Regions from separate parts of the Pseudomonas sp. NPDC086581 genome, predicted to be linked through region 1. Evidence: riboswitches for the same ligand, from Rfam matches in the RefSeq annotation. Region 1 holds a riboswitch; the other holds the start of a gene.

Region 1 (11,695 bases):
CGGCAGGCCGAGGGACGGCGCCAGGGTGAACACGGCGAAACCGGCCAGCCCCCAGAACAGGCCCTCGGAGACCCTGCCCGGTTCGCGCAGGGTGAACAGGCCGGCCAGCATCAGGGCGAAGCCCACCGCGACCACCAGGTTGCCGCCGGTGGTGGAAATAATGCGCTGCCAGCCGTCTTCCGGCTCCCAGGCTTCCGCATCATGGTGATGACCCGCAGCAGCGCCGTCGGCGTGCTCGTGGGCGTGCTCCTCGACCAGCACGGCGGCCGGTTCGGATTTCTCATAGGTTTCCGCCTTGAGGATCAGCGGGGATACCCACAGCAGCTGGACCAGGGTCAGCACCAGCGCCGCGATCAGACCGGCGAAACCGGCGGTCTGGGCGATACGTTTGATCATTGCAGTTCTCCGGACAAGACGAGGCTACGAACGCGGCGAACCAGCGATCGCGAGTACCTCGAATCCGCTGCGCTTACGCGCAGGCGGCGCACATCAATGGCAGGGGAAACCGGCGCTATGGCGGGTGTCATGGGCGGCGTTGTGCACCGCGTCGATGTGCGAGAAACCGGCGAAATACACCAGCAGCGCACCGAGCAGGCTGGCGCCGACGGCCAGGCTGATACGCTTGGAAAGGGGGATGGAAGTGCTCGACGCGTGCGTCAGGATGCTGCTGGACATGAACGTTCCCTCTGAAGATCAAAGAAAGAGAACGCAGAGGTTGAACGCATTCGAACGCGCCCGAACGGTCGCGCCACGGCCTGCGCCCGCCCACCGCGGGTTTGCCAAAAACGAAGAATTCCAGGCCGGTCTCCGGGCTTGCGACGCCAGCGAAAACTCTTCGCTGGATGGGTCAGCCTTCCCATGCCTTGGCACAGTGGCTACTGACGACCCTCGATGCGCTTACCGTTGCGGGGGCAGCGCCGGACTGGTCCTTGCGGACGCACCGGCTTCCCGTTTCACCTCGCGCGTGGCGCGAGACACCTGAAACCGCGCAAGCAGACCACGGCCGCCGGCAGGCGTCAACCGATCCCCGGCGATTGACCGCCCCGGCCGCGCTGCGTAGCCTTCCTCCCTTCGAGGTTCTCCGGCACTGGCCGGAGCTAAGAGGGAACGTGGAAATCTTCGGATGCGCCACGGCTGCCCCCGCAACTGTGAACAGCCTGTTCTTTCACACGCCACTGCCGACCAAGGCGGGAAGGCGAAAGAACACGAAAGGGCTGTGAGCCAGGAGACCTGCCTCGAGCAGCATCAAGACAACCGGGCGGGGTGATCCGGTGGCGACCTTCGTTGCGCGGCGAACCCGCGCGCGCGCCCTTCATCCGCCCTCCAATTTCGCTTGCGAGGCGCGCATGAAAACCCTGGCCAAACTCCCCGTCACCATCGTTACCGGCTTCCTCGGCGCCGGTAAGACCACCCTGCTCCGCCATATGCTGGACAACGCCGAAGGCCGCCGCATCGCGGTGATCGTCAACGAATTCGGCGAGCTGGGCATCGACGGCGAAATCCTCAAGCAGTGCTCCATTGGTTGCAGCGAAGAAGAAGCGGTCGGCCGCGTCTTCGAGCTGGCCAACGGCTGCCTGTGCTGCACCGTGCAGGAAGAATTCTTCCCAGTAATGCGCGAACTGGTAGCGCGCCGTGGCGACCTCGACCAGATCCTCATCGAGACCTCCGGCCTGGCCCTGCCCAAGCCGCTGGTACAGGCCTTCCAGTGGCCGGAAATCCGCAACGCCTGCACCGTGGACGCGGTGATCACCGTGGTTGACAGCCCGGCCGTGGCCGCCGGCACCTTCGCCGCCCACCCCGAGCAGGTGGACGAGCAGCGCAAGCAGGACCCGAACCTGGACCACGAATCGCCGCTGCACGAACTGTTCGAAGACCAGTTGGCCAGCGCCGACCTGGTGGTGCTGAACAAGGCCGACCTGCTGGACGCCGAAGCGCTGGCCCGCGTGCGTGCCGAGGTCGCCGAAGAGCTGCCGCCGGCGGTGAAGATCGTCGAAGCCAACTCCGGCCAGCTGCCGCTCTCGGTGCTGCTGGGGCTGAACGCCGAAGCCGAGCTGCACATCGACAGCCGCCCGACCCATCACGACCACGAAGGTCATGAAGACCACGACCACGACGAGTTCGACTCCTTCCATGTCGACCTGCCGGAAGTGGAAGAACGCGCCCTGCTGGACGCACTGAACGCGCTGGTCGAGCGCCACGCCGTGCTGCGCATCAAGGGCTTCGTCGCCATCCCCGGCAAGCCCATGCGCCTGCTGGTACAGGGCGTCGGCAAGCGCTTCGACAAGCACTTCGACCGCGCCTGGCGCAGCGACGAAACCCGCGGCACCCGCCTGGTGGTGATCGGCCAGGAACTGGACCAGGCCACCATCGCCAACGAGCTGCGTACCGCCCTGGCGTAACACTGCTTTTCGTAGGAGCGAGCTTGCTCGCGAACGGCCTCGCAGCGGGGTTTGGTTCGCGAGCAAGAGCTAGGCGCCCCCGCTCCTAAAAGAGCACTCACACCGAGCAAGCCCATGCACCTGCTGCGCACCCAACCCGGCGGCTTCGTCCCCGACGACGGCATCGCCCACCTGGCCCAGACGCCCGCCGAGCTGGTGATCCTCTGCAGCGGCGATTCGCACCTGGCGCTGCTCGCCGAGGCGGCGCGCGAGCTGCCGGAGGACTACCCGAGCCTGCGCCTGGCCAACCCCATGCAGCTGCAGAACCATGCCTCGGTGGACCTCTACGTCGACGAGGTGCTGCAGCACGCCAAGGTCGTCCTGATCTCGGTGCACGGCGGCGTCGGCTACTGGCGCTATGGCATGGAGCAACTGGCGGCGCTGGCCGAGCGCGGCGCCACGTTGATCGCGGTGCCGGGCGACGACAAGCCCGACCCCGAACTCAGCGCCCTGTGCAGCGTCGCGCCGGCGGACGCCGAGCGCCTCTGGCAGTACCTGCGCCAGGGCGGCATGGACAACGCCCGGCAGTTCTTCGCCTGCCTGGCCAGCCGTCACCTGCAACGCGACTACGCCTGGAGCGAGCCGCAGATCTTGCCGCGTGTGGCGGTTTATCACCCGCAGACTGGCAGCAGCGACCTCGCCCGCTGGCAGGCCGACTGGAACCCCGAGTGCCCGGTCGCCGCGCTGCTGTTCTATCGCACCCACCTGCAGGCGGCGAACACCGGTTTCATCGACACCTTCTGCGAACGCCTGCAGGCCCAGGGCATCAACCCGCTGCCCATCGCCGTCGCCAGCCTTAAGGAAACGGCCTGCCTGGACGCGGTGGAAACCCTGCTCGACAGCGCGGACGCCGAGCTGATCATCAACACCACCGGCTTCGCCCAGACGAACCCGGACGCGCCGCAGGACCGACCGTTCAGGCGCGACGTGCCGGTGCTGCAAGCCATCTGCTCGCTGGACAATCACGACCTCTGGCGCGCCAACCCGCAGGGCCTCGGCCCACGCGACCTGGCCATGCACATCGCGCTGCCGGAACTGGACGGCCGCATCATCACCCGGCCGATCAGCTTCAAGGGTCTGGCGTGGCGCAGCGAGCGCAGCCAGAGCGACGTGGTCTGCTACCTGCCGCACCTGCCAGGCATGGACTTTGTTGCCGAGTTGGCGCGGCGTTGGATGCTGCTTTCGCGCAAGGCCAACGCCGACAAGCGCGTGGCGCTGATCCTGGCGAATTATCCAACCCGTGACGGACGCATCGGCAACGGTGTCGGCCTCGACACGCCGGCCGCCGCGCTGAACATCCTGCGCGCGCTGGAAGCTCAGGGTTACCCGGTCGCCGGCCTGCCCGATTCCGGCACGGCGCTGATCCAACAATTGCTCGGCGGGGTGAGCAACGACCTCGACAGCCTCGACCTGCGACCCTGCGCACAGAGCCTGGCGCTGGACGACTACCTCGCCTGCTTCGCGCGCCTGCCCGAAGCCAACCAGCTGGCGGTACGCGAACGCTGGGGCGAACCTCAGCAGGACCCGATGTTCCGCAGCGGGCGGATGATGGTCGCCGGCCTGCGCTTCGGACTCGGCTTCGTCGGCATCCAGCCGGCGCGCGGCTACCAGCTCGACGCGGCGGCGATCTACCACGATCCGTCGCTGGTGCCACCCCACGGCTACCTCGCCTTCTACTTCTGGCTGCGCGAGGTGTTCGGTGCCGACGCGGTGGTCCACGTCGGCAAGCACGGCAACCTCGAATGGCTACCGGGCAAGGGTGTCGGGCTTTCCGAGGAATGCTGGCCGGATGCGATCCTCGGCCCACTGCCCAACCTCTACCCGTTCATCGTCAACGACCCTGGCGAAGGCGCGCAGGCCAAGCGCCGCGCCCAGGCGGTGATCATCGACCACCTGATGCCGCCGCTGACCCGCGCGGAAAACTATGGCCCGCTGCGCGACCTCGAACGCCTGGCGGACGAGTACTACGACGCCTCCCTGCTGGACCCGCGCCGCGCCACCGAACTGCGCGGCGACATCCTCACACTGGTGCGCGAAACCTCTCTGGACTGCGAGTTGGGCCTGCAGCTGAGGGACGATGCGGACAGCTGGCTGCCCCAGCTGGACGCCTACCTGTGCGATCTCAAGGAATCGCAGATTCGCGATGGCCTGCATGTGTTCGGCGAATCGCCAGCCGGCGACTTGCGCCGCGATACGTTGCTGTCGCTGGTGCGCATCCCGCGTGGCGATGGGCGCGGCGGCAACGCCAGCCTGCTGCGCGCACTGAGCGAGGATCTGCGGCTGGGACGCGACCCGTTGAATGAGGCTTTCGCCGAGGCGTGGGAAGGCCCGCGCCCCGACGTGCTGCTCGCGGTAAGCGACGAGCCATGGCGCAGCAACGGCGACACCCGCGAGCGCCTGGAGCTGTTCGCCCTGCGCCTGATCGACGGCCTCGTCAGTGCGCCCGGCAGCGCCAGCGCGGCAGTCCTCACGCAACTTCACCAGCAGATCGCACCGCCCCTGGACGCCTGCGGCGCCAGCGAAATCGGCCATCTGCTCGCCGGCCTCGACGGCCGCTTCGTCCCGCCCGGCCCCAGCGGCGCGCCCAGCCGCGGGCGGGTCGACGTACTGCCCACCGGGCGCAACTTCTTCACCGTGGACGTGCGCAACCTGCCCACGCCCACCGCCTTCCGCCTCGGCTTCCAGTCGGCCAGTCGGCTGCTCGAACGCCACATGCAGGACCACGGCGACCACCTGCGCCAGCTCGGCCTGTCGGTGTGGGGCACGGCGACCATGCGCACCGGCGGCGACGACATCGCCCAAGCGCTGGCACTGCTCGGCGTGCGCCCGGTGTGGCAGGCCGGCAGCCAGCGAGTGGAAGACTTCGAGATCCTGCCGATCAGCCTGCTCGACCGCCCACGGGTCGACGTGACGCTGCGGGTCTCGGGCTTCTTTCGCGACGCCTTCGCCAACCTGATCCGCCTGTTCGACGCCGCCGTGCAGGCCGTCGCCGCGCTGGATGAGCCGGACGACCTGAACCCGCTGGCCGCCCGCGTGCGCGCCGACCAATCACGTTTGCAGTCCGAGGGATTGGCGCTGGACGAAGCCCGCCGCCAGGCCGGCTGGCGCATCTTCGGCGCGCAGCCCGGCGCTTACGGCGCCGGCGTGCAGGGCGTGATCGAATCACGCCAGTGGGACAGCCGCGCCGACCTCGCCGAGGCCTACCTGAACTGGGGCGGCTACGCCTACGGCGCCAGCGACGACGGCACGCCAGCGCGCGAGCGTTTCGCCCAGCGCCTGTCCGGCCTGCAGGCGGTGCTGCACAACCAGGACAACCGCGAGCACGACATCCTCGATTCCAACGACTACTACCAGTTCCAGGGTGGCATGCTCGCCGCCGCCGAGGTCATCCAGGGCCAGTCGCTGGCCAGCTACCACGGCGACCACAGCCAGCCGGACAACCCGCGCATCCGCACCCTGAAGGAAGAACTCGGCCGTGTGGTGCGCGCCCGCGCGGTGAACCCGAAATGGATCGCCGGCATGAAGCGCCACGGCTACAAGGGCGCCTTCGAACTGGCCGCGACGGTGGACTACCTGTTCGCCTTCGACGCCACCAGTGAACTGGTGGACGACCATCAGTACCGCCTGCTGGCCGACGCCTACCTGCTGAACGACGACACCCGCGAGTTCATCCGCCAGCACAATCCCGAAGCCCTGCGCGACATCGCCGAACGCCTGGTGGAAGCGCAGCAGCGCGGGTTGTGGGAAGAGCCGGGGGAGTATCGCGAGACGCTGGAGAATCTGCTGGTGGACAGCGAGGAGCATTGAGGGATTACACGCTCTCGTAGGATGGCGTGGAGCGAAGCGATACCCATCTATCCCAGGCTCCGCGCACAGCACAAACTGTAGGAGCAAGCTTGCTCGCGAACCCGCCTCCGCCATGGGGCAATGTTCGCGAGCAAGCTCGCTCCTACGTAAAGCTGCAGACGCTCGACATCAACCCCGGCGCAGCCGCTCCGCCGCATTCAGCAACAGCGCCTCGGTGCCGCTCCAGCCCAGGCAGCCATCGGTTATCGAGACACCGTAGCGCAGCTCTCCGGACAACGGCTGGCAGCCGTCGAACAGATGACTCTCCAGCATCACGCCACGCAGCGAGGCATCGCCGGCCACGCGCTGGTCGAGCACGCTATCCAGCACCGCCGGCTGGCGCAGCGGGTTCTTGCCGCTGTTGGCGTGGCTGCAGTCCACCATGATGCTCGGATCGAGACCGAGCTTCTCCAGCCCCTGGCGAATCTGCTGCACGCTGGCCGCGTCGAAGTTCGGGCCGGCATGACCGCCGCGCAGCACCAGCTGGGTGTCCGGGTTGCCCTGGGTCTGCACCAGCGACGGGCGCCCCAGCGCATCGATGCCGAAGTGCTGGTGCGGGTGCGCCGCCGAGCGCATGGCGTCGGTGGCGATACCGATGCTGCCGTCTGTGCCGTTCTTGAAGCCCACCGGCAGATCGAGGCCACTGACCATCTCGCGATGTACCTGGGATTCGCTGGTGCGCGCGCCGATGGCGGCCCAGCCCAGCAGGTCGTCGAAGTAGCCGGCCACCAGCGGTTGCAGCAGTTCGGTGGCGATCGGCAGGCCGCGCTCGAGCATGCCCAGCATCAGCCGGCGCGACAGCTCCAGGCCGCCGGCCATGTCGCCGCTGCCGTCGAGCTGCGGGTCGTAGACCAGGCCTTTCCAGCCGATGGTGGTGCGCGGTTTTTCAACGTAGGCACGCATCACCAGCAACAGCTGGTCGCTCACCTGCGGCGCCAGTTCGGCGAGGCGGTCGGCGTATTCGAGGGCGGAAACGGGGTCGTGCAGCGAGCAGGGGCCGATCACGACCAGCAGGCGCGGATCGCGGCCATCGAGGACGGCGCGGATCGCCTCGCGACCTTCGCGGACGCGATGGGCCATGGCGGCGGACAGCGGCAGGCGCTGGCGCAGTTCGGCAGGGCTCGGCAGCGGCTGTTCGCGGCGGCGGGCGGAGGGCAGCGGGAGGTCGAGGACTTCGGCGGAGGCTGCGTGTTCGGGGCGGATCAGGGCGGAGGTGGAAGCGTTCATCTGACTGGCATCCTTGGCCGGCGCGGTGGTTTCTCCGCGCTCGGCGCTCTATCTAAGTGTTCGTGGCAAGGCTCGTTGGGTGGCGCGCAGCGCGCTGCTAAATCGCCAGTCGGAGTTGCGGTAATAGCGGTAATCGGTGGTGTAGGCGGTCATGTCTGGATCCTCTGTCTGAGCGTTTTGGCTCGGTGCTATGCGTTGGCCTTGTGGGCCTTGAAAACAAAAAACCCCGGTCGGGTTGCCGACCGGGGTTTCGTGAATCTGTCTGGTTGGCGACCCTGCTTGCTAGGGCGCCTGTGGGGTATCAGGCGCGCCTTTGGCTAAACCAATACCCATAGAAGAAATAGCCGGCAGCAGCAGCCAAGACCTGCGCGCGAACGACCGCGGAGCCAATGGCACCGAGGCGGGCGAGGGACTGGATGGACAGGCTGGACGGCATGATGTTCTCCGTGGAAGTGGAGCCAAGGTACTGCATCGCGCAGCGCCGATCAATGACTTGAATCTATCGATCTGATGGACATTGGTCGCACCTCCTACACCCGGTTCGCTACCATGCACGGACGAAATCCGCAGGAAATCCCCATGAGCGCCCTTCCCCATTTCCCACTGGCAGCCGTCGTCGGCGCCGATGAGCTGAAGCTGGCCCTGTGCCTGACGGCCATCGATCCGGCCATCGGCGGCGTGCTGATCGAAGGGCCACGCGGCATGGCCAAGTCCACCCTGGCGCGCGGCGTCGCCGACCTGCTGGACGGCGGGCGCTTCGTCACCCTGCCGCTGGGCGCCAGCGAGGAACGCATCGTCGGCACCCTCGACCTGGACGCGGCGCTGGGCCAAGGCCGCGCGCAGTTCTCCCCCGGCGTGCTGGCCCACGCTCACGGCGGCGTGCTCTACGTGGATGAAGTGAACCTGCTGCCCGACCACCTCGTCGACCTGCTGCTCGACGTGGCCGCCAGTGGGGTCAACCTGATCGAGCGCGACGGCCTGTCCCACAGCCACCCCGCGCGCTTCGTACTGATCGGCACGATGAACCCCGAGGAAGGCGAGCTACGGCCGCAGCTGCTGGACCGTTTCGGCCTCAAGGTGCAACTGGAAGGGGCGCCCGCACCGACCGAGCGCGCCGAGATCGTCCGCCGCCGCCTGGCTTTCGATGCCGATCCGCAGGCATTCCTCGCACAATGGCTGGAGGCACAGCGGGCCCTGCAACAACGCTGCAGCGAGGCGCGCCAGCAACTGACTGCGATCCCCCTGGACGATGCCGCGCTGGAGACCATCGCCGAGCGCTGCCATGCCGCCGGCGTCGACGGCCTGCGCGCCGACCTCGTCTGGCTGCGCGCCGCCCGCGCACATGCCGCCTGGCGGGGGGCAAGCGCCATCGAGGCGCAGGACATCGATGCGGTCGAGCACTTCGCCCTCGCCCATCGCCGCCGCCACGCGCCGCCGCAATCAAGCACTCCACCGCAGTCACCATCGAGCCAACCCCAGGCACCCTCCAACGCCTCCCACGGCGAAGGCCAATGGGGCGAACTGCCCGCGCAGAGCGTCGCCATGGGCGAACGCCGGCAACTGACGGGCTGGCCAAAAAAGCCCTGAGCATCCGCCCGCGCCAGGCCCCAGGCGCGGATGCCACCCCCCGACCCGGCCAGCTCGCCGGCGGCCGCAGCGGCGCCCGCCAAACGGGCGCGCACGGCCGTATCGACTGGCCCGCCACCCTGCGCAACGGCCGCCCGCAACGCCGCGCCGACCTGGTGCTGCGCGCCCGCAGCCGCCAGCCCGGCGAACTCTGGCTGGTGATAGTCGACGCCTCCGCCAGCACCCGCCGTCACGGCGCCCTCGCCCAGGCCAAGGGCCTGCTCGCCGACACCTTCGAACGGGCCTACCGGCAACGCGCACGCCTCGCCGTGTTGCATGCCACGGGCGCACAACCGCGCTGGTTGTGGCAGGGCCAGAAGGTTTCGAGTCAGTTGCAGGAATGGCTGGAGCAACTCGGTGCCGGCGGTGGCACCCCGTTGATCGAGGCGCTGCAGCAGGCGCGCGAGTGGCTGGACCAGCGCCAGCGACAGAAGCCGGGCGAGAGTCAGCGTCTGCTGGTACTGACCGACGGCCGCCTGGGCCACTGGCCGGCGCTGCAGCCACTGAACTGCCCGACGGTGCTGGTGGATATCGAAGGCGGAGCCGTGCGGCTGGGCAGGGCCAGGAAGCTGGCGGAAGAGCTTGGCGCCGACTATCGGCCGATCGGCGACCTTTCGGCGAACGGTCGTTAAAAGCCCCGCACACTAACCTTCTCCCGCAAGCGGGAGAAGGGACTGTTCCGTGCAGTCCAAGGGGCCGGAGTTAGCCGGCTAGCACCGATACAGCATCTCACCCCGAACGGCCCCCTCTCTCCTCGGGAAAGGACTGGGGTGAGGCGCATTCATCGCGTGGAGACATTCCGAATCACGGTTCCCCATTACGCCCATGCAACAGGAACCCGGGCCGCTCGCTCAGGCGCTCGTAGTACGCCGCAACCGCCGGTAGTTCCGGGCGCTGCATGGGCGTCAGGTACCAGCGGTTCACCGACAGGCCGAGCACAACATCCGCAAGGCTGAAGCAGGCACCAGTAGCGAACGCGCCGGTGCGTTCCAGTTGCCGATCCAGCAGGGCCATGCAGTGGTTCCACTGTGCCTCGCTCAGGGCAATCGCGGACTCGTCGGTGTGGCTCGGGCTGTTACGCACCCTGGCCATGAACGCGTAGCGCCAGGCGTTGTTCAACTCGGTGGCCTGCCAGCCCATCCACTGCTCCACCAGCGCCCGTTCGCGCGGTGACGTCGGCAGCAATTCGCCCTGGGGATACTGGGTGGCGAGGTAGCCACAGATGGCGTTGGATTCCCAGAGCACGAAGTCGCCGTCGACCAGGACCGGCACCATGGCGTTGGGGTTGAGTGCAATGAATTCCGCCGAGGCGGTGGAGCGGAAGCCCGTGCCCCAGTCTTCCCGTTCGTAGGGCAGGTTCAGCTCGGCGCAAGTCCAGAGCACCTTGCGCACGTTGATCGATGAAGCGCGGCCGAGGATTCGCAGCATGGTGTCACTCCCTGTGAAAACCGGGGCCCAGCATAGAGGCTGGTGGGGCGGCGGAGAAGCGCGATCTTGACGCGATGCCGAGCTTGCCCGCGAAACGCTACGAAGCTGTGAACACTTGCTAAGCGGGACGTTCCGTCAATCCGCGGCGAGGGGCCCAAGCGCCTGCCAGAGAGACTCGACACTGTCGAACTCGCGGTCCACCGCTGGCAACGCCGGCCGCGCCAGGATCAGCACCGGCACGCCACACTCGCGTGCAACCTGCAGCTTCGGCTCGGTGGCCTGGCTGCCGCTGTTCTTGCTCACCAGCACGTCGGTGCCCAGGCGGGCGAACAGCTTACGCTCACCATCGAGAGTGAACGGCCCGCGCGCGCCGAGCACTTCGGCGCGCTCGTTGCCGGGCAGGCTCTGCAGGCAGCGCACCGTCCAGTGTTGATGCTGGGGAATGTCCTCGAGGTGCTCCAACGGCTCGCGGCCCATCGTGAACAGCGGGCGGCGAAAATCATTCAGTGCCGAGATCAGTGCCGGCCACCCTGCCACCTCGCGCCAGTCGTCATCGATACCGGCCTGCCAACCGGGACGACGCAGCGCCCAACAGGGCACGCCGGCGAGTTGTGCGGCGCGGGCGGCGTTGGCGCTGATCTGCGCGGCATAGGGATGGGTGGCATCGAGCAGCAGGTCGAAACCGCGGTCGCGGATGTAGTCCGCAAGGCCTTCGGCGCCGCCGTATCCACCGACGCGCACCTCGCAGGCGAGGTCGTCCGGCACCTTGCCCAGACCGGCCAGGCTGTACAGGTGTGGCGGCCCGAGTCGACGCGCAATGGTCAGCGCCTCGCCGATGCCGCCCAGCAGGAGCACCCGTTTCATCGCACCTCCAGCGCTTCGCCCACCAGATTGCCCTGGCGGTCGATGGCGAAGACTTCCAGCGTCACTTCAGCGGGTACGATGCGCCGGGCAAAGGTCAGCGCGCGGGCGCAGACGGCATCACCGAGGGCAACGCCTTCGGCGCGACACAATGCCAGCGCTTGCTGGCTGGTGTTGGCTTCGCGCATGCGCTGTTGCAGCTCCTCCGACGCGCCAATTTCGGCCGCCCACTCCGCCAGCTGCGGCAGGTCGATGCTGGAGTGGCGGCT
Region 2 (11,695 bases), on a different contig from region 1:
CCGTAATAGATCATGAAGAGCTGGACCAGCAACGGCGTGCCGCGGAAGAACGACACGTAGATGCGCGCGATCCAGCGCACGGGAGTGAATCCGTACAGGCGCATCAGCGCCAGTACGAATCCGAGCAGCAGTCCGAAGAACATGCCGCCAACGCTGAGGACTACCGTAAAGACCGCGCCCTTCAACAGGAAGGGCGCGGAATCCAGCGCTAGCTGCAGGCTTTCTTCAATCATTGGGTGACGTCAGCCTGGAACCATTTCTCCGAGAGTTTTTTCAGCGTGCCATCGGCCCTGAATTTCTCGATGGCCTTGTTCAGTGCTGCGAGGAGTTCCGGGTTGCCTTTGCGCAGGGCGATGCCGGCTTCCTGGCGGGCGAAGGGCGCGCCGGTCAGGGCCATGGCGCCCTTGGTCTTGTTGACCATGTCGAAGGCGGCCAGGCGGTCCACCAGGATCACGTCGATGCGGCCGCTGCGCAGGTCCTGGAACTTGGTCGGGTCGTCTTCGTAGGTACGCACGTCAGCCTGCGGCACGTGTTCGCGCAGCCACTGTTCGTAGTTGGTGCCCAGGCCCACGCCGACTTTCACGCCTGCCAATTTCTCCGGCGCGTCGTATTTGCCTTCGTCGCCCTTGCGCACCAGCGCCTGGATGCCGGAGACGGTGTAGGCGTCGGAGAAGTCGTACTTCTTCTTGCGCTCCTCGGAGATGGTTACCTGATTGATCACCAGGTCCAGGCGCTTGGACTCCAGCGCGGCCAGGATGCCGTCCCACTTGGTCGGCTGCAGTTTGGCGGTTGCGCCCAACTCCTTGGCGATCAGGTTCGAGAAGTCCACTTCGAAGCCGGCGAGCTTGCCGTTCTCGTCCTGGAAGCTGAAGGGCGGGTAGGTGCCTTCGAGCCCAACGCGGACTTCTCCCTTGGACTTGATCTGGGCGAGCAGGTCGTCGGCGGCCTGGGCCTGGCCGAGGAGGCCGGCGCCAAGGGTGAGGGTCAGGCTGGCAAGCAGGAAATGACGTCGCAGTGCGGAGAAGGTCATGGTGGTCCCCGTTATTGGTGTTTGTTAGCAGGTTAGTCAACGCGTGGCGACTATAGGGCTGGAATCGTTATGCAATAAAATAATAAAAAATTACATACCTAGTTCTGAATGGTATGTAGGTCACTTCGCCGAATGATAGGCGAATAGTGCCGGTGAGCCGCCGGTGTGCAGGAACAGGATAGGCCCGGGTTTAGCGAAGCGATCACGGCGGATGCCATCAAGCAATCCGGCCATGGCCTTGCCGGTGTACACCGGGTCCAGCAGCAGGCCTTCCTGGCTTGCCAGCAGGCGCACGGCCTCCAGCGTGCCGGCATTGGGTTCGCCATAGCGCGGGGAAAAATATTTGTCCCACAGTTGCACTTTCGGCAGGGGCCGCGCGTCGTGGCCGAGCAGCTCCAACGTGCGCTCAACCAGCCCTTCGACCTTCGGCCGTTGTGCCGCGTCTGTCCGCGAGACGGTCACGCCAATGACGTCCAGTTCCGGCAGGGTATCGGCCAGGGCGATCGCCAGGCCTGCATGGGTACCGGCGCTGCCGGAGGCGAGCACCACGGCCGAGAACTCCTGGCCGCTGCCGTGAATCTGCTGCGCCAGTTCCAGTCCGGCACGCACGTAGCCCAAGGCGCCCAGCGCGTTCGAGCCACCAATGGGCACGATGTAGGGCTTGCGGCCTACGCGGCGCAGGCGTTCGCCGGTCTGGGCCAGCAACTCGTCTGCGGTATCGAGGTTGGACACGAGTTCGACCTCGGTGCCGAACAGGTCCAGCAGGAGGCGGTTGCCGTTGCTCAGGTAGTTGCGGTCATCGGTGCCGATTGGGTTTTCCAGCAACGCCACGCAGCGCAGGCCGAGTTTTGCCGCGACGGCGGCGGTCTGGCGGACATGGTTGGACTGGATCGCGCCGGCGGTCACTAGCGTATCGGCGCCGGCCTTCAGGGCATCCGCGGCGAGGAATTCCAACTTGCGCACTTTGTTGCCGCCCAGGGCGAAGGGTGTCGTGTCGTCGCGTTTCACATGGAGTTCGCGGCCCAGGTGTGTGGACAGCCGCTCCAACTTGTCCAGCGGCGTCGGGCCGCCGGCCAGGTCGAGTCGGGAAAATCGGGCGAGGGCTTCGCGAAGAGAGCTCATGGCTGGTTCTCGGAGTGACGGCGGGATGCGTCACGATAGAGCCCGCGAGGGGTGGCTGCAATGTGGCTGGCGACCGCGTGACGCCGACCTGCACGGGAATGTCGCGCAATGATTCGCCATCTCGCCGTGGGAATCTCCAGAGGCTGTGAATCAATGTGCGGACAGCGGCGTGGCGAACCGCTACGCTCCACGCTCAAGATCCGGGCAACTAACCGGGCAGATAATGAAAACTGGAAAACCAGGGCGGGGAAATCCGATGACTTCAGCAGTACTTTCACGCGCTTCGCTGCAACGCTGGACGCTTCAGCTGCTCGGCGCACTCGCCCTGATGGCAGGACTGAGCAACCCGGCGCTGGCTGCCCGGGAGCTGCCTTCGGGAATGTTGGTGGGGTTCGTCGACAGCGCGGTGTATCCGGTGATCACCCTCAAGCGGCCGAAGCCGAGCTTGCTGCGCCAGGTGATCACCATTGGTTTGTACAAGAAGACCATCAGTTATCCGCTGTCGGTCACCATCCGCATCCGTGATGAGAGCAACCGCTTCATGGTCTACGGCATGCTGCCGAAGATCGCCGGCAAGTTCGTCGGCATCAAGATGGGCTTGGACAGCCGGATCAGCCAGATCTGGGTGATGACCGAGGCCGAAGCGACCGAATACGTGACCCGCCCGGACACGCTGTTCCCGCCGAGCTGATGGCTTTGCCAGCGCGCTGAAGGCTCTGCCTGAGCCGCTCGCGCGGACGGGCAGCCGGAGCGGGGCGAGTTCGGCTATCATGTGCGCCGTTTCATACCTTTCAGAACCGGTCTACCCATGACGTCCTCTCAGCAGCCGCCCCGCGACGACAGCGCCGACAACGCGCAGGAACAACCCACTCTCTCCCTGGCCGAGCTGGCCAAGGCCGCCCTTGCTGCGCAGCAGCAGGCTAATGGCGCCTACCAGCACCGCAAGAAGCACGACAAGGCTGAGTACCGTCCGCCACACCCGCGCGGCTCGCGTCGCTCCATGGGCAAGCGCTGAGACAACCTCTCATCTGAAACTCCGTCAACCAGCGCTTTTGCGGGGAGCGCTGGCTGAACTGCGACGACCGGCTCAGGTCGTATTCGCATCCGCCGGGCCAGGTCGGCTGGCAACTTCCCGTCTCGCGAACACGTCAAGGATCGACAGTAGCGCACCCCTATGCCATGGCTGGAGGGGCGCCTCGCGTCAAAGGAGAATCAATGAAAGTCCTCGTTCCCATTTTCTCGCTGCTGGCGCTCGCCGGCTGCATCACCATGACCGGCAACTACGAGGTCACCGCTCACGATGAGTCAGGCAAGGAGCTGAGCAAGGGCAAGTTCCTCGCCCACGGCAGTGGCATCTACACCGTGCGCAACTCGCTGTGCTCGGTCTACCCGAAGGCCATCGTCACCATCAAGGACGTGGAGTCGGACCAGGAACTGGAAGGCGAAAGTCCCTACCGCTGCCGCTGAGCCTTCTTACGGGGCAGGTGGCGTGACCTTCTGTCGCTGCCCTTGCTGCAGCGTCCACTGCACCACCTGGCCGGATAGCTGATCGGCTGCCTTGCCGAAGGCGCTGACCACTTCGGGCACCTGTTTGCCATCTACCGGCTGGCTGACCTCGAAGCTGCGCGAGGCAATGATGCGCTGGCCAAGCGTGCGCACCAGGCGGGCGTCATAGCGGATGTGGATTACCGGCTTGCCGTTCTGGTATTCGCTCTGGAAGGCGCGCAGCTCTCCCGTCAAGTCGAAATCGGCCTGCAGGCTGGTCTCGTCGCTGCTCAGGGCCGGGATACTGCCACTCGCGGTGAAGGCGTCGAGCAGGCGATCACGCAGCAGGCCCGGTGCGCGGTTGCTCCAGCGCGCGCCCTGGTAGCTGCTCAGTTGGTTGCCCTGCGGGACTACGGCAATGCGGTTGCTATCCAGCGCCAGACTGGCGGTGGGCGCGCTGACGCGCAGGGACCAGTTCACCGCCGCGTTGCTGCGCACGGGTTGCAGGGTTGCCGGCAGCAGGTAGAAGTCCGGGCTTTCCGCTTCCGGGAGGATCGAGCAGGCGCCCAGCAGGCCGATCAGGGCAGCAGCGCCGAGCAGGCGGGGAGGGGCGATCATGGCTGGAACTCCTTGTTGCGCTCGCGGCCGAGCAGGTAGCCGGTGGGGTTTTCCTGCAGGCGGCGGGTGACGCCGCGCAGGTCTTCCAGGGTGGAGCGCAGTTCGCGGACCGCCGGACCAATCTCGCCCAGGCCATTGAGGCCGCCATTCACCGAGTCGTAGTTGCTGTTCAGCAACTGCTCCACGCGCTCGCTGCTGGTGCGCAGGGAAGCGAGAGTCTTCTGGGTGTCATCAAGGATGTCCTGACCCTTGCCGCCAAGGGTCTGGTTGGCCCGTTCGAGCAGCTGGCTGGCGTTGGCCAGGGTGATGCGCGCCTGCTCGCTGGCGGCAGCCAGTTCCTTGAAGGTTTGTCGGATGTCGTCGCGCTGTTCGGCGACCACGCCGGTTGCCTGGTCGATGTGGTCCAGGGTGCGGCTGATGCGGTCGACGTTCTCCTGGGAGAACATTCGGTTCACGTTGTTGATCAGGTTGTTGATGTTGGTCGCGATGTCCTCGCCGTTGGCCAGCAACTTGGCGAACGGCGAGGGGATGGTCTTGATCACCGGCACTTCGCCGTCCTTGCTGGCCAGCGGCGGGCTGTCCTGGGCGGCGCTGGATAGCTGGATGATGGCCTGGCCGGTGACGCCGGTGAGGGCCAGCTTGGCGCGCGTGTCTTCGCGGATCGGTGTGCTGTCATAGACGCGGATGCGTGCGCGGACCTTGCGGGGGTCGTTCGGGTCCAGGCGCAGGGACACCACGTCACCCACGCGGATGCCGCTGTACTGCACGGTGCCGCCCTCGGACAGGCCGGTCACCGCCTCGTTGAAGATCACGTCGTAGACCTTGTACTTCTGGTCGTTGCTCGACTGCGCCAGCCACAGGGCGAAGAGCAACGCGCCGATCGACACGACCAGGGTGAACAGGCCGATCAGCACGTGATGGGCACGGGTTTCCATTCAGCTTTCCTCCCGCAGGTGTTCGGTGGCCTGCAGCGCGGCACGGCCGCGCGGACCGTGGAAGTATTCCTGTACCCAGGCGTCGTCGGTACGGGCGACCTGGTCCAGTGGCCCCACCACCAGCACGCGTTTCTGCGACAGCACGGCGACGCGGTCGCAGATGGTGTAGAGGGTGTCCAGGTCGTGGGTGACCAGGAACACCGTGAGGTTGAAGGCGTCGCGCAGGGTCAGGATGAGTTGGTCGAAAGCCGCCGCGCCGATGGGGTCGAGGCCGGCGGTGGGTTCGTCGAGAAACAGAATGTCCGGGTCCAGCGCCAGGGCGCGGGCCAGGGCGGCACGCTTGACCATGCCGCCGGAGAGCTCGGCCGGGTATTTGCCGCCGGCGTCCGGCGGCAGGCCGGCCAGGGAAATCTTCACCTTGGCCATGAACTGCGCATCGGCGCGGGACAGCCCGGCGTGCTCGATCAGCGGCAGGCAGATGTTCTCGCTCACGGTCAGCGAGGAGAACAGCGCGCCGTTCTGGAACAGCACGCCGAAGTGCCTTTCCAGCTTCGAGCGCTCAAGGGGCGGCAGCGCCGGCAGGTTCTGCCCGAACACATGCACGCTGCCTTCGCTGGGTTGGCGCAGGCCGATGATGCTGCGCAGCAGCACCGACTTGCCGGTGCCCGAGCCGCCGACCACGCCGAGGATCTCGCCCTTCATCACGTCGAGGTCCAGGTGCTCGTGCACGGCGTGGGTACCGAAACGGTTGGCGAGGTCGCGGACGACGATGATCGGTTCGCTCACCAGCCCATCTCCATGAAGAACAGCGCGAAGACCGCATCCAGCAGAATCACCACGAAGATCGACTGGACCACGCTTGAGGTCGTGTGCTCGCCCACTGACTGCGCGCTGCCGCTGACGCGGAAGCCCTCCAGGCAGCCGATCACGGCGATGATGAAAGCGAATATCGGGGCTTTGACGATGCCGACCAGGAAGTGCTGCACGGCGATGTCGTTCTGCAGCATGTAGAGGAACATGCGTGGCGAGATATCAAGGGCGAGGGCGCAGACCACGCCGCCGCCGAAGATGCCGGAGATCATCGCCAGGAAGGTCAGCATCGGCAGGGTCAGCAGCAGGGCCAGGACGCGTGGCAACACCAGCAGTTCCACTGGGTCGAGGCCCAAGGCCTGGATGGCGTCGATTTCCTGGTTGGCCTTCATCGAGCCGATCTGCGCGGTGAAGGCGCTGGCGGTGCGGCCGGCAAGCAGGATCGCGGTGAGCAGCACGCCGAATTCGCGCAGGAAGGAGAAGCCCACCAGATCGACGGTGTATATCTGCGCGCCGAATTTCTGCAGCACCGTGGCACCTAGAAAGGCCACTACCGCACCGACCATGAAGGTCAGCAGGGCGACGATGGGCACGGCGTCCAGTCCGGTTTCCTCCATGTGCGCGGCCAGCGAGGTGAGCCGCCAGCGTCTTGGGCGCAGCAGGTTTCGCAGCAGCGTCTGCAGGGTCAGGCCGATGAATCCGAGCAGGCCGACCAGGTGTTCGCGGAAGGTCAGGGTGGCGATGCCGATGCGCTCGAGCACGTCGACCAGCGCGTTGCCCGGCTCCGGCGCCTTTTCGTCCAGGCGGCACTGGGTGATGGCGCTGCCGACGGCGCGCAGCAAGGCTTGGCGTTCGGCGGGGAGGTTGCGGGCGATCTGTTCCAGCTGACTCATGCGTGCGCCGCCGATGATCTCGGCGAGCAGCGCGGCGCCGGCGGTATCCAGCGCGCCGAGGCCGGCAAAATCCAGCTCGGCGGGGGACTCGGCATGGCGCTGGGCGGCTACCTGGGCTTCCAGCACGGAGAAATGCGCGAGCGTCCAGTCGCCGCTGACGTGCATCAGCGGTGGGCTGGCGGAGGTGTCGAGCTGAAGCTGGCCGGGCTGGGCAGTCATCGTCATGGTTCGCATTCTAGCGGAGTTACACAGTGCCATGATTGGACAGGTGTGTCGCATTGTAGAGCGCTTGCCTGATGCTGGGACAAGCCCGGCGACATCCTGTTCAATTGACGCCCCAGGCCGCCAGCCACTAAGCTGCGCGCCTGCTTCAGGTGCTCTCGGCGCAAGCCGCGAGTGAAACAGGGAAGCCGGTGAAATCGATGCGCAATCGACCATTCCGGCGCTGCCCCCGCAACGGTAAGCGAGCTTCGAACCGCAATCCGCCACTGTGCCATCGGCATGGGAAGGCGCGGTTCATCGACAGCCTCACGGCGTCACTCGCAAGCCCGGAGACCGGCCTGCTGCATCGCATGGCATCGCGGGAGGCGCTGCCGACGTCGGCGCTGCGCGCCGCGCGTTGCCGTCCTCCGCCTGCCCCGACTGGTCAGTGCCGCGCGGGTGAGAGCGGCGGAGAATCCTTCAGGTGCAATCCCTATTCCCCAGGTCGACAGCCTTTGCGCTGGGCGGCCTCTGCCGCATGGCGCTTGTGCGTCGCCGCGGTTCGTCCCTGCCCATTCCATTCCTCGTGCGCTGCCACCCGGGCGGCAGCCTGACGCCTGCGCATTCGCTTTCAGGAGCAACTTCCCATGACTGAATCCCCGGAAAAGGACGAGCGCCATCGCTCGCGCATGCAGCGCAAGAAGGCAGTGATCGACGAGAAGATCGCCCAGGCCCAGGGGGAGCGCGGCGTGTTCCTGGTCAACAGCGGCAACGGCAAGGGCAAGAGCAGCTCGGCTTTCGGCATGGTCGCCCGCGCGCTTGGCCATGGCATGAAGGTAGGCGTAGTGCAGTTCATCAAGGGCGCCGCGACCACGGGTGAAGAGGCGTTCTTCCGCCGCTTCCCCGAGGAGGTCAGCTTTCACGTGATGGGCGAGGGCTTCACCTGGGAAACCCAGGATCGCCAGCGTGACATCGCCAAGGCTCAGTCCGCCTGGGACGTGGCGCGCCAGCTGCTGGCCGACCCCGAAGTCGGCCTGGTGGTACTGGACGAGGTGAACATCGCCCTCAAACACGGCTACCTGGAACTGGACACCGTGCTGTCCGATATCGCCGCGCGTCCGTCGATGCAGCATGTGGTCGCCACTGGCCGTGGCGCGCAGCCGGCGATGCTCGAGGCCGCCGACACCGTGACCGAGATGGGCCTGGTGAAACACGCCTTCAAGGCCGGCATCAAGGCGCAGAAAGGGGTGGAGTTCTGATGCATCCCGTTGTGGCGGAGCGCGTCTTATGACCTCGCGCCAATGCCCCGCATTGCTGATCGCCGCCCCCGCTTCCGGGCAGGGCAAGACCACCGTGACCGCCGCCCTGGCACGCCTGCACACACGCCTCGGGCGCAAGGTGCGGGTGTTCAAGTGCGGCCCGGACTTCCTCGACCCGATGATCCTCGCCCGCGCCAGTGACGCGCCGGTCTACCAACTGGACTTGTGGATGGTCGGCGAGGAAGAGAGCCGTCGGCTGCTATGGGAAGCGGCCGGCGAGGCCGACCTGATCCTCATCGAAGGCGTGATGGGCCTGTTCGACGGCTCGCCGTCTGCGGCCGACCTGGCGCGGCGCTTCAATGTGCCGGTGATGGCGGTGATCAACGGCCAGTCCATGGCGCAGACCTTCGGCGCCATGGCCGTTGGCATGGCGACCTACCAGAGCGACCTGCCGTTCTCCGGCGTGCTCGCCAACCGTATCGGCAGCCAGCGTCACCGCGACCTGGTGCGCGACAGCCTGCCGGAGTGGATTCGCTGGTATGGCGCGCTGCCGCGCGATACCGAAGTGGAGCTGCCCAGCCGACACCTCGGCCTGGTGCAGGCCGATGAGCTGGCCGATCTCGACGCCCGCCTGGACGCCGCCGCCGATGCCCTGGCGGCCAGCGCCAGTACCGAGCTGCCGCTGCCGGTGAGCTTCGCCGCGTCTGAGTTGCGCCGTGAGTCTTCCCGCCTCGATGGCGTGCGGATCGGCGTGGCACGGGACAACGCCTTTGCCTTCCTCTACCAGGCCAACCTCGACCTGCTGCGTGAACTGGGCGCCGAACTGGTGTTCTTCTCGCCGCTGCGTGATGACGCATTGCCGGACGTGGACAGCCTCTATCTGCCCGGTGGCTACCCCGAACTGCACCTGCAGGCGCTGGCTGGCAACCGCGCCATGGCCCAGGCCATCCACGCGCACCACGAAATGGGCAAGCCGATCCTCGCCGAGTGCGGCGGCATGCTCTATCTGCTCGATGCGCTGACCGACGTGGCCGGCGAGCGCGCCGAATTACTCGGCCTATTGCCGGGCAAGGCGCGCATGCAGAAGCGCCTCGCCGCGCTGGCGTTGCAGGCGGTGACGTTGCCCGAAGGCACTCTGCGCGGGCACACCTTCCACCACTCGCTGCTGGACAGCAGCGAGGAGCCGCTGGCCCGAGGCGTCTGCCCCAACGACAAGCCGGTGGCCGAAGCGGTGTTTCGCCGCGGCCGGCTCACCGCCTCCTACATCCACTTCTACCTGCCGTCCGACCCGGACGCTGCAGCAGCCCTGCTGAGACCATGACCGAGCACGCCTACAGCCTTGAGGAGCGCGCCGCGCTCTATCGCGCCATTGCCGAGCGTCGCGACATGCGTCATTTCAGCGGCGGTGAGGTGGCGCCGGAACTGCTCGCGCGCCTGCTCGAAGCGGCGCACCAGGCGCCCAGCGTCGGGCTGATGCAGCCTTGGCGATTCATCCGCGTCACCTCGCGGGAGCTGCGCCGGTCGATCCACGGGCTGGTGGAGGCGGAGCGCGTGCGCACCGCCGAGGCACTGGGCGAGCGTTCCGACGAGTTCATGCGGCTGAAGGTCGAGGGCGTGCTCGACTGCGCCGAAGTACTGGTGGCCGCGCTGATGGAGGGCCGCGAGGCACATGTATTCGGTCGTCGCACGTTGCCGCACATGGACCTGGCCTCGCTGTCCTGCGCCATCCAGAACCTCTGGCTGGCGTCGCGCGCCGAAGGCCTGGGCATGGGCTGGGTATCGCTGTTCGACCCCGCCGCGCTGGGCGAACTGCTCGGCCTGCCGGCGGGAGCCGAGGCCGTGGCGGTGATCTGCCTCGGCCCGGTCAGCGAGTTCTACCCGGCGCCGATGCTGGCCCTGGAAGGCTGGCGCCAACCGCGCGCGCTCAGCGAGCTGCTGTTCGAGAATCGCTGGGGAGAACAGCCATGAGCCTGGCTCTGCTGAGCGTCCTCGGCGTGGTGCTGGATGCCCTGTTCGGCGAACCGAAACGCTGGCACCCGCTGGTGGCCTTCGGGCGTCTGGCGGATCGGCTGGAGCGGCGTTTCAATCGCTCCCGCGCCGACGCTGGCAAGGACACCCCCGGCCTCGGCTGGCGCAGCCACGGCGTCACTGCCTGGATCATCGCTGTCATCCCGCTGACCCTGATCGCGCTGCTGCTCAGCCTGCTGCCCTATGTCGGCTGGGTCGTGCAGGCGCTCGCTTTGTACGCCGCGCTGGGCCTGCGCAGCCTGGGTGAGCATGCCGAGCCGGTGGCACTGGCCCTGCGCGCCGGTGACCTGAACGAAGCGCGCCTGCGCGTGGGCTACATGGTCAGCCGCGAAACCGCCCAGCTGGACGATACCGCCGTGGCCCGCGCCGCCACCGAGTCGGTACTGGAGAACGGCAGCGATGCGGTCTACGCAGCGCTCTTCTGGTTTGCCGTGGCCGGTGCGCCGGGCGTGATGCTCTATCGCCTGAGCAACACCCTCGACGCCATGTGGGGCTACCGCAACGCGCGCTTCGAACGCTTCGGCTGGGCCGCGGCGAAAATCGACGATGTGCTCAACTACATCCCGGCACGCCTGGTGGCCTTCACCTACGCGCTGCTTGGCCACACCCGGCTCGCCCTGCGCTGCTGGCGTACACAGGCGCCGCAGTGGGACAGCCCCAACGCCGGCCCGGTGATGGCGGCCGGGGCGGGGGCGTTGGGCGTGTCGCTCGGCGGCTGCGCCCGCTACCACGGCGAACTTCACGAACGCCCGCAGCTGGGCGAAGGCCCGGCGCCGACCGCCACGGACATCTGGCGCGCGCTGACCCTGGTGCGCCAGGGTGTGCTGCTGTGGCTGGTGGTCATTTTCATTCTGGGAGTGCTCTGATGCTCGAACACGGCGGCCGTTTGCGCAAAGCGGCGCAGCAGTACGGAATTCCGCTCTCCGAGTGGCTCGACCTGTCCACTGGCATCTCGCCCTGGCCATGGGCCGTGCCCAGCGTGCCGGCGGCATCATGGATGCGCCTGCCCGAGGACGGCGACGGCCTGGAAGCCGCCGCGCGCCGCTACTACGGCGCCGAAAAGCTGCTGCCGCTGCCCGGCAGCCAGGCGGCGATCCAGTTGCTGCCGCGACTGCGTCGTCCCGGCAAGGTCGGTGTGATCTCGCCCTGTTATGCCGAGCATGCCGAGTCCTGGCGCGCCGCCGGACACATCCTGCGCGAGGTCAGCGACCAGGAAGTCCCTCATCACCTGGAGCGCTTCGACGTGCTGGTGGTGGTCAACCCGAACAACCCCACCGGCCGGCGCATCGAGGCCGGCGTGCTGCTGGAATGGCA

The links. Region 1 has a riboswitch for cobalamin ahead of cobW (cobalamin biosynthesis protein CobW). Riboswitches for the same ligand answer to the same signal wherever they lie in the genome.
Region 2: it holds a riboswitch for cobalamin, as region 1 does, so the genes downstream of both, cobO (cob(I)yrinic acid a,c-diamide adenosyltransferase) here and cobW (cobalamin biosynthesis protein CobW) in region 1, are expected to answer to the same signal.

What each region holds. Positions count from the first base shown of each region.
Region 1 covers NZ_JBIVBR010000009.1:55,047-66,741, reverse strand. Annotated here, with positions in the region: gene ACIPK7_RS18645 (CbtA family protein) at 1-396, opposite strand, end outside; gene ACIPK7_RS18640 (CbtB-domain containing protein) at 490-675, opposite strand; cobalamin riboswitch at 781-997, opposite strand; cobalamin riboswitch at 1,058-1,253, shown strand; gene cobW (cobalamin biosynthesis protein CobW) at 1,347-2,399, shown strand; gene cobN (cobaltochelatase subunit CobN) at 2,514-6,245, shown strand; gene ACIPK7_RS18625 (3-deoxy-7-phosphoheptulonate synthase) at 6,414-7,511, opposite strand; gene ACIPK7_RS18620 (hypothetical protein) at 7,813-7,947, opposite strand; gene ACIPK7_RS18615 (ATP-binding protein) at 8,091-9,098, shown strand; gene ACIPK7_RS18610 (VWA domain-containing protein) at 9,023-9,769, shown strand; gene ACIPK7_RS18605 (glutathione S-transferase family protein) at 9,942-10,565, opposite strand; gene ACIPK7_RS18600 (cobalt-precorrin-6A reductase) at 10,701-11,429, opposite strand; gene ACIPK7_RS18595 (cobalt-precorrin-5B (C(1))-methyltransferase) at 11,426-11,695, opposite strand, start outside.
Region 2 covers NZ_JBIVBR010000001.1:424,762-436,456, reverse strand. Annotated here, with positions in the region: gene tcyL (cystine ABC transporter permease) at 1-230, opposite strand, end outside; gene tcyJ (cystine ABC transporter substrate-binding protein) at 230-1,030, opposite strand; gene ACIPK7_RS02105 (D-cysteine desulfhydrase) at 1,151-2,152, opposite strand; gene ACIPK7_RS02100 (hypothetical protein) at 2,409-2,843, shown strand; gene ACIPK7_RS02095 (hypothetical protein) at 2,961-3,167, shown strand; gene ACIPK7_RS02090 (hypothetical protein) at 3,368-3,619, shown strand; gene ACIPK7_RS02085 (ABC-type transport auxiliary lipoprotein family protein) at 3,626-4,255, opposite strand; gene ACIPK7_RS02080 (MlaD family protein) at 4,252-5,190, opposite strand; gene ACIPK7_RS02075 (ABC transporter ATP-binding protein) at 5,191-5,976, opposite strand; gene ACIPK7_RS02070 (ABC transporter permease) at 5,973-7,118, opposite strand; cobalamin riboswitch at 7,249-7,472, shown strand; gene cobO (cob(I)yrinic acid a,c-diamide adenosyltransferase) at 7,742-8,353, shown strand; gene ACIPK7_RS02060 (cobyrinate a,c-diamide synthase) at 8,382-9,674, shown strand; gene bluB (5,6-dimethylbenzimidazole synthase) at 9,671-10,321, shown strand; gene cbiB (adenosylcobinamide-phosphate synthase CbiB) at 10,318-11,247, shown strand; gene cobD (threonine-phosphate decarboxylase CobD) at 11,247-11,695, shown strand, end outside.